One region of the Sodalis sp. RH20 genome, then DNA from elsewhere that is predicted to be linked to it. Evidence: predicted binding sites of a transcription regulator. Region 1 holds the regulator's gene; the other holds the start of a gene.
The links. The regulator Fur, encoded in region 1, represses iron uptake genes when iron is present. The targets are predictions, from matches to a motif close to ATAATAATGAGAACNACTATCAA.
Positions count from the first base shown of each region.

Region 2: fhuE (ferric-rhodotorulic acid/ferric-coprogen receptor FhuE) is a predicted target of Fur. The motif match lies at 1,914-1,936, and genes of this name have one in related genera.

Region 1 covers NZ_CP178733.1:3,218,550-3,222,657, forward strand. The annotation lists gene ACL2XM_RS14875 (alpha/beta fold hydrolase) at 96-860, shown strand; gene ybfE (LexA regulated protein) at 1,068-1,367, shown strand; gene fldA (flavodoxin FldA) at 1,546-2,061, shown strand; gene fur (ferric iron uptake transcriptional regulator) at 2,417-2,887, shown strand; gene alsR (transcriptional repressor AlsR) at 3,452-4,108, shown strand, end outside.
Region 2 covers NZ_CP178733.1:4,650,963-4,655,070, reverse strand. The annotation lists gene argH (argininosuccinate lyase) at 1-621, opposite strand, end outside; gene ACL2XM_RS21220 (LysR family transcriptional regulator) at 788-1,771, shown strand; gene fhuE (ferric-rhodotorulic acid/ferric-coprogen receptor FhuE) at 2,077-4,108, shown strand, end outside.

The sequences.
Region 1 (4,108 bases):
CCGAGGGCCTTCCTGGCGCCGCCGGTTTTTTTACGGCCGCGGGACGGATAACTCATGATAGGCTATCAGGCTCTGTTATCGCCATGAGGATCAGGATGAAATTACACTATCGTCTGCAACCTGCCCGGCAGCCGGGTGAAGCACTGCCGGTGATATTGCTGCACGGGCTGTTCGGTAGCCTTGATAACCTGGGCGTGCTGGCCAGGCCGCTTGGGGAACACCACGCCACCCTGCAGATTGATCTGCGCAATCACGGCTTGTCCCCCCATGACCACGATGCCGGTTATGCCGCCATGAGCCGGGACGTGATCGAATTGCTTGATGCGTTGCATATCGACGCCGGTCACCTCATCGGCCATTCCATGGGCGGCAAGGTCGCCATGACCCTCGCCGCCCAGGCGCCCGGCCGCGTTGCGCGGCTGGCGGTTATCGATATGGCGCCGGTGGCCTACCCCACCCGCCACCATGACAACGTCTTCGCCGCGCTCAGGCGCGTCGAGGCGGCGGGCGTCACACAGCGCACGGAGGCGGCGGCGCTCATGCGCCATGACGCCCTTGATGAGGAAACCATCCAGTTTTTGCTGAAATCCTTTCACCAGGGCCGGTGGCGGTTTAACGTCGAGGCGCTGTGGGATAACTATCCGGCGCTTATCGGCTGGCGGGAGTCGGCGCCCTGGCTAGGGCCGGCGCTGTTTATCCGCGGTGAAAAATCGCCTTATCTGGATGACAGTTACCGCCAGGCGATCCAACGCCAGTTCCCCCGGGCGCGGGCGCATGTGGTCGCCGGCGCCGGTCATTGGGTTCATGCGGAAAAACCCGCGGCGGTCATGCGCGCCCTGGCCCGTTTCCTGGAAGAATAGACCGGGCCGCCGCCGGGATTAGCGCCCGCGAGTTTAATATTGTCGTTTGCTACCGGGCTGGGGTAACATGGCCCGCTGTGTTTTATGGCAGCCCCGGCGTACATAAAACATAACGTTACGGGCGATGCGCGTCCGACGGCGTAGCCAGCCACGCCGCCGGCCGGGGTTTGCCCGCCTGCTTCTTGATGCACAATCCCTTCATGACCTATGGCAAAAGAACAAACGGACCGCACCACCCTGGATTTATTTATCGATGAGCGGCGCCCGGGAAGACCGAAGACGAACCCCCTGTCCCGCGATGAGCAGTTGCGCATCAACAAGCGTAACCAGCTGCGCCGGGATAAAAAGCGCGGCCTGCGCCGGGTGGAGCTGAAAATCAACGCCGAGGCGGTGGATGCGTTAAATGAGCTGGCCTACCGGCAAAACCTGTCGCGCAGCGAGCTGATCGAATTGATTTTACTGGCCGAGCTTGAACGGCAACAAGGCGCGGATCCGCATCCGGAGTAAACTTGCCGGCCCGGTAAAGCGCCATCCCGTCCAGGGCCCAAGGCCGCGAACGGGGCAAATTTGCGACAAAACCCGGCCGGCGAGTTTCTCCCCGCATTAGGGTCTGCTATGATTGCCGCAGAGCATCGCTGATTCTGTTACGGAACATATCCATAATATTTAAGAGGTTTTCAAATTCATGGCAACTGTAGGCATTTTTTTTGGCAGTGACACCGGCAATACCGAAAATATTGCCAAAATGATTCAGAAGCAACTGGGTGCGGATGTTGCCGAAGTTCATGACATTGCCAAAAGCAGTAAAGAAGACCTGGCGCGGTTCGACACCCTGCTGCTCGGCATCCCGACCTGGTATTACGGCGAAGCGCAATGTGACTGGGATGATTTTTTCCCCACCCTGGAAGAAATAGATTTCTCCGGCAAAAAAGTGGCGCTGTTCGGCTGTGGCGATCAGGAGGATTACGCCGAATATTTCTGTGACGCCATGGGCACCATTCGCGACATTATCGAGCCCAACGGCGCGACCATCGTCGGTCACTGGCCCACCGCCGGCTACCATTTCGAAGCGTCGAAAGGACTGGCGGACGACAATCACTTCATCGGCCTGGCCATTGACGAAGACCGCCAGCCCGAGCTGACCAATGAACGCGTGGACGGCTGGGTGAAGCAAATCAGCGCTGAATTGCAGCTCAGCTAAAGTCAAGCCGTGCGGGAGGGTGCCGCCGCCGCGGCGCCCGGCAAGGGAATCGGTTGCCGTCATGGCGTCGGGACGGCGCCGCCAACCTCACTGATAACTAAATCCTTTCAAATTAATAGATACAAGTTTTTAACTTTTATCCACAACGCGGTACAATAGCGCAGCGGTTCCACCCTTTTTAGCAAAATGTTGCAGAATTCGCCCCCTGAAACGGGCTATAGTTGTTAACAAGGCGCGGTTTTCATTTTGGACAGGCAGTCTTATAATGAGACGGCGTCACATTTTTCGGGCCGACCGATGTTATAGGCTAAGTTAGCCTACAATCAGATTATCAAAGTAACAGGACTAAACCCGCATGACTGACAATAATATTGCATTGAAGAAGGCCGGCCTGAAAGTCACCCTTCCCAGACTGAAGATTCTGGAAGTGTTGCAAGATCCGGAATGCCATCACGTCAGTGCGGAAGATCTGTACAAAAAACTGATCGATATGGGTGAGGAAATCGGCCTGGCCACGGTATATCGCGTGCTAAACCAATTTGACGACGCCGGTATCGTAACCCGCCACAATTTTGAAGGCGGCAAATCCGTTTTTGAACTGACGCAACAGTATCATCATGACCACCTGATCTGTCTGGACTGCGGCAAGGTTATCGAATTTCGCGACGAGTTCATCGAAGCGCGCCAGCGTGATATTGCCAAAAGGCACAATATCAAGCTGACCAACCATAGCTTATATCTGTATGGGCATTGTGAAATCGGCAACTGCCGCGAAGACGAAACGCTGCACGATCACGCCGATATGCTCAACGGCGTAAAAGAATAACCGCGGCGCGGTCCGTTTCTCCAAAGCGGCTGTTATCGCGCCGCTTTCTCACCCTGCAACGATTTTTTTTCAATGAGGCTAAACGCCGCCCGTCCCCTTCCCTGGTAACGTTTCCTTCCCGAAGCGCGTCGACAAGCGTCGTATCCGCCAATCACCGCCGTGCTCACCGCCGGCAAACTCCAGAAAACTTCACAGAAAATAAAAATAAATAAAGAATAAATAGAGGCCCTGGGACGCTATTTTGGGCTAATTTGCGTAATCCATTGAAACGACAGCGTTTTTATTGCGATTTTTTCACCGGGTAAATTATTCTGTGAATCTGATGATAAAGCTATTTTTCGCTGTCAGCAGTAAGCGACAACAAAAGATACATTTTAATTATATGATTTTATTGAATTAATATAGCCAAAAATACCTTCCTGAAATTAACCCGGATCGATGACTCGATTTTTACACAAAAAGTTAATTTATAAATTAATAAAAAACGTGAAGTTCGCAGCAGATTTTAAACTTTCGCCATGGTGATATAGTGACAGGCAATGTTAATCACCAGAGATAGTCCAGATGAATGATGCGGAACTGCAAAACGATATGCCGCGCGGCATAGGCATTGCTCCTTATATTCGTATTAAACAAGAAGGCATGACTGAAAACGAAAGCCGGATAGTGGAGTGGTTTTTATCTCCCGGCAACCTCACCGACGTCTCGGGGATCAAAGAGGTGGCCCTGAGTCTGGGCCTGTCGGAAGCCATGATTGTCAAGGTGTCGAAAATTCTCGGTTTCAGCGGCTTTCGCCAGCTGCGCAGCGCCATCGTCGAGTATTTCGATCATGCCGACCATGATATCACCGCCGAACTCTCGCCCACCGACAGCCCGGAGGATGTGGTCAACAAAGTGTTTAACCTGACCGTACGCACCATTGTCGAAGGCCAGGCGATAGTCGACGCCAACGTCATCCAGCAGGCGGCCCAATGCTTTTTTGCCGGCCATCAGCGCGAGCTGTACGGCGTCGGCGGCTCTAATTCCATTTGCGCGGACGTGCAGCATAAATTCCTGAAAATCGGCTTGCGTTGCAATGCCTACCTGGACGCGCATTTGATGATGATGTCGGCCTCCCTGTTGCAACCGGGCGATGTGGCGTTGGTGGTATCCCATTCGGGCCGCACCAGCGATCTGAAACGGGTGGTGTCGATTGCCAAGGATAATGGGGCCAAGATCATT
Region 2 (4,108 bases), 1.4 Mb from region 1:
CGAACCGGCCATGGCGGCGGCGCCCAGGGGGGACAGCGCGCAACGTTTATCCCAGTCCTGCAAGCGCTCGACGTCGCGGGCAAACGATTGGGCATGGGCCAGGAGCTGATGACCGAACACGATGGGCTGGGCCTGCTGCAGGTGGGTAAAGCCGGGGGCGATGCTGTTGATATGCTGCTGCGCCTGCTGCACCAGCGCCGTTTGCAATCCCAGCAGGGCGAGGACGATTTTCCGCGCGTTATCGCGCAGGTAAAGGCGCAAATCGTTGGCGGTCTGGTCATTGCGGGACCGGCCGGCGCGCAGTTTACCGCCCAGTTCCCCCAGCCGCTCGGTCAGCATGCGCTCAATAAAGGTATGCACATCCTCATCATCAATACTGGGCTGGATACGGCCCTGGCGGTGGTCATCGGCCAATTGCCCGATGGCCGCCACCATCAGGTCGGTTTCCCGCGCGTCCAGCAGCCCGGCGCGCTGCAATTCGTAAGCATGGGCGCGGCAGCCTTCCAGGTCGTAGGCGGTGAGGGCAAAATAGGCGTCGGGGCTGCGCGACAGCGCGCTGAGCGCGGCGGCGGGGCCGCTTTTGAAGCGTGCTCCCCATAAACGTTCTACCGGTTGTGGCATGGCATGCTCCTTTCATGGCATGGATGTTGCAATCTTTGCTTTATCCGCGGTCGGTGATGAAGACCGGAAGAAAAGAGGACAAACATCCGCTGGCCATGGCGAAATGAGATAAAAGAGGCTGTTAAATTGATAATGGAGAACGAGGGCGTGGGGGTAAATAGTTATTATGGAAAGTCCACTTTCCAAATTTGGAAACACGTCGCCAGTCAAAAGTGATATTAATCAGCAGAACATTGGCGTTGCCGATTTAAAGCTTTTGCGGGTATTCAAAACGGTAGTTGAGGCCGGAGGGTTTACCGCGGCCTGCAATGAATTAAATATCGGACTGGCGGCGATAAGTAAACAAATATCCGATCTTGAAATCCGTTTCGGCATGAAACTGTGCACCCGGGGACGTGAAGGATTTTATCTTACCGAGCATGGTAAAGTGGCTTATCTGGCGTGTCTTGATTTGTTCTCATCGATAAATCAGTTCCGGGATACGTTAAATCATGCCCGCCATGAAATATTCGGTGAATTAAATATCGGCATTATCGATAATACCATCACCGACGCGCAGTCACCGGTGGTGGGGGCGCTAAGCGAGATACACCGCCAGGCGCCCAAGGTCAGCGTGCGTCTCCATGCCACCCAGCTTGAGGAAATCGAGCGCGGCGTTATCGACGGCCGTTTCACCTGTGGCATAATACCCGTCTACCAGGAAAAACCCGATTTTGATTATTTCTTCCTTTATCATGAAATAGCCTATCTTTGCTGTTCAAACCGGCATGAGCTGTTTTCTTTGGCGCCTAACGCATTAACCAATGAGCGTATTGCCAGCGCCAGTTTAATCAGGCATTTCTACACCAATCATGGCCATCAAAATCCCGGGCTTCATTTTTCCTCTTCCAACGCCGTGGCGGTACAGGTCGAAGCGGTTACCATGCTTATCCTTACCGGTAATTATGTCGGATTTTTGCCCGCACATTATATCAGCCGCTATGAGCGCGAAGGAAAAATCAAAGCGCTCAAACCGGAGAATATCTCGGTGACCACGCCGTTTAATCTGGTGGTAAAAAGAGGCGCGGCGTTAAATTCCGTGGTGAAGTTATTTCGTGATGCGCTTAAAAATGCCGCCATCGCCCCGGCGGATCATACCGGGGCAGAATAATGCACCGGCCCCGCGGCATTGCACCACCCCTGGGCAATCGCTTAAAAGATTTATCACCCACTTGGAAAATATCCCGCAGCGCCAGTCACCTTACCGATTCCGCCCGCCGAACTGACATTGGTTAAATTTATTTACATATGTAAAGCTAATGAGTAGTATTCTCATTATCTTCTTTGCGCGCCCTTCTATGCCAGACTCATCAGGCTGCGCGGGGCGGGCAAGAATCATAAAAGTAGCGGTTAAATCATTGATTTAAAACAATAACGGTCTTGTGGAGAAAGAGAATGTCGGCAGTGCCAGGGGTAATGAAACGCAGCGCGGGGCAACGGGTAACTCATTCAGGCTGGACATGCTCTTTGTCCCTTATTGCCACGTTGATTTCATCCTTTGTCAATCCGGCATGGGCGGATGAGCCGGCCGGCGAAAAAGCGTCTTCTGATGAAACGATGGTGGTCAATGCCCAGGCAAGCGGCGCAACCGATGCCGCCCGGCAGGATTACAGTGTGCCGGTCACCCGCGCCGGAACAAAAATGCTGCTGGTGCCGCGTGATATTCCTCAGTCCGTCAGCATTATCAGCAAACAGCGCATGCAGGATCAAGACCTGCAAACCGTGGGCGAGGTGCTGACCAATACCACGGGCATAACCGCCAATAATATCGACTCCGATCGTTCAACGTATTATTCCCGCGGTTTTTTCATCAACAATTTTCTTTATGATGATATTCCCACCACCCTGAGCGACGTTTGGAACTTCGGCGACGCCGGTTCGGATACCGCCATTTATGATCGTATCGAAGTGGTGCGCGGCGCAACGGGGCTCCTGACCGGATCGGGCAATCCCTCCGCCGCTATCAATATGGTGCGCAAACGTGCCGATAGCCGCGAATTCCAAGGCTCTGTTTCCGGCACTTACGGCACGTGGGATAAGCAACGGATGGTAGCCGATCTTTCCGCGCCGCTGACGGAATCAGGCAATGTGCGCGGCCGCGTTATTGCCGGCTACCAGGATAACGATACCTGGCTTGATCGCTATCATAACCGCAAAAAATTCATTTATGGCGTTATTGACGCCGACCTGACGGATTCCACCACGCTATCACTGGGCTATGATTATCAGGAAAGCGATACCAGCAATCCCACCTGGGGCGGGTTGCCGACCTGGTACAGCGACGGCAGCCGCACGCATTTTGACCGCAGCTTTAATCCGGCGCCGGACTGGAGCTACTCCAGTCATGAGTCGAAAAAAGTCTTTGCCGATCTGACCCAGCGTTTTGCCAACGGCTGGCAGCTGCGCGTCAACGGCACCCATGCCGAAACCGATTTCGACTCCAAGCTGATGTATGCCGACGGTTTCCCGGATAAGGACACCGGCGAGGGCGTTTCCGCCTACGGCGGCTGGAATAAAGGCAAACGTAAGCTGGATTCCGTCGATACCTACGCCACGGGACCCTTTGAGCTGCTGGGCCGACAGCATGAGCTGGTGGCCGGCGCCAGCTACAGCAAACAAAATAATCATTTTTTTAACTCCCAGGCCACCATCACCGAGTCCGATATCGGCAATTATAACAACTGGAACGGCCATATCGCCGATGCGGACTGGAGTCCATGGGTTGATTATTCCAACGACACCATCCGGCAAAAATCGGTCTATACCGCGGCCCGTTTTTCGCTGGCCGATCCGCTGCACCTGATCGTCGGCGCGCGCTACACCGACTGGCGCGCCAATGGTTCGACCGCCACCAGCGATAAAGACGACGTCACGCCCTACGCCGGCCTGATTTATGATATCAACGACACCTGGTCCGCTTATGCCAGCTATACCGCCATCTTCCAGCCGCAGACCTACCGGGACGCCAGTAAAAACTATCTGGACCCGACGACGGGTAAAAACTATGAAGCCGGCCTGAAAGGCGACTGGTACAACAGCCGCCTGACCGCGTCTTTGGCGATTTTCCGTATCGAGCAGGATAATGTGGCGCAAAGCGAAGGCACCTATATTCCCGGTACGACGGAAATGGCCTATCGCGGCGTCGACGGCACCGTCAGCAAAGGCGTCGAGTTCGAACTTAACGGCGCGGTAACCGACAACTGGCAAGTCACTTTTGGCGGCGCGCGTTATGTGGCCGACGATCAGGACGGCAACGCCATCAACGCCGAACTGCCGCGCACCTCGCTGAAATTGTTTACCCGTTATCAACTGCCGATGCTGCCCGATCTGGCGGTGGGCGGCGGCGTAAACTGGCAGAACCATACCTGGCAGGATGCCGCCGGCCCGCAGGGTACGATGCGCGCCGATCAGGGCAGCTACGCGCTGGTCAGCCTGTTCAGTCGCTACC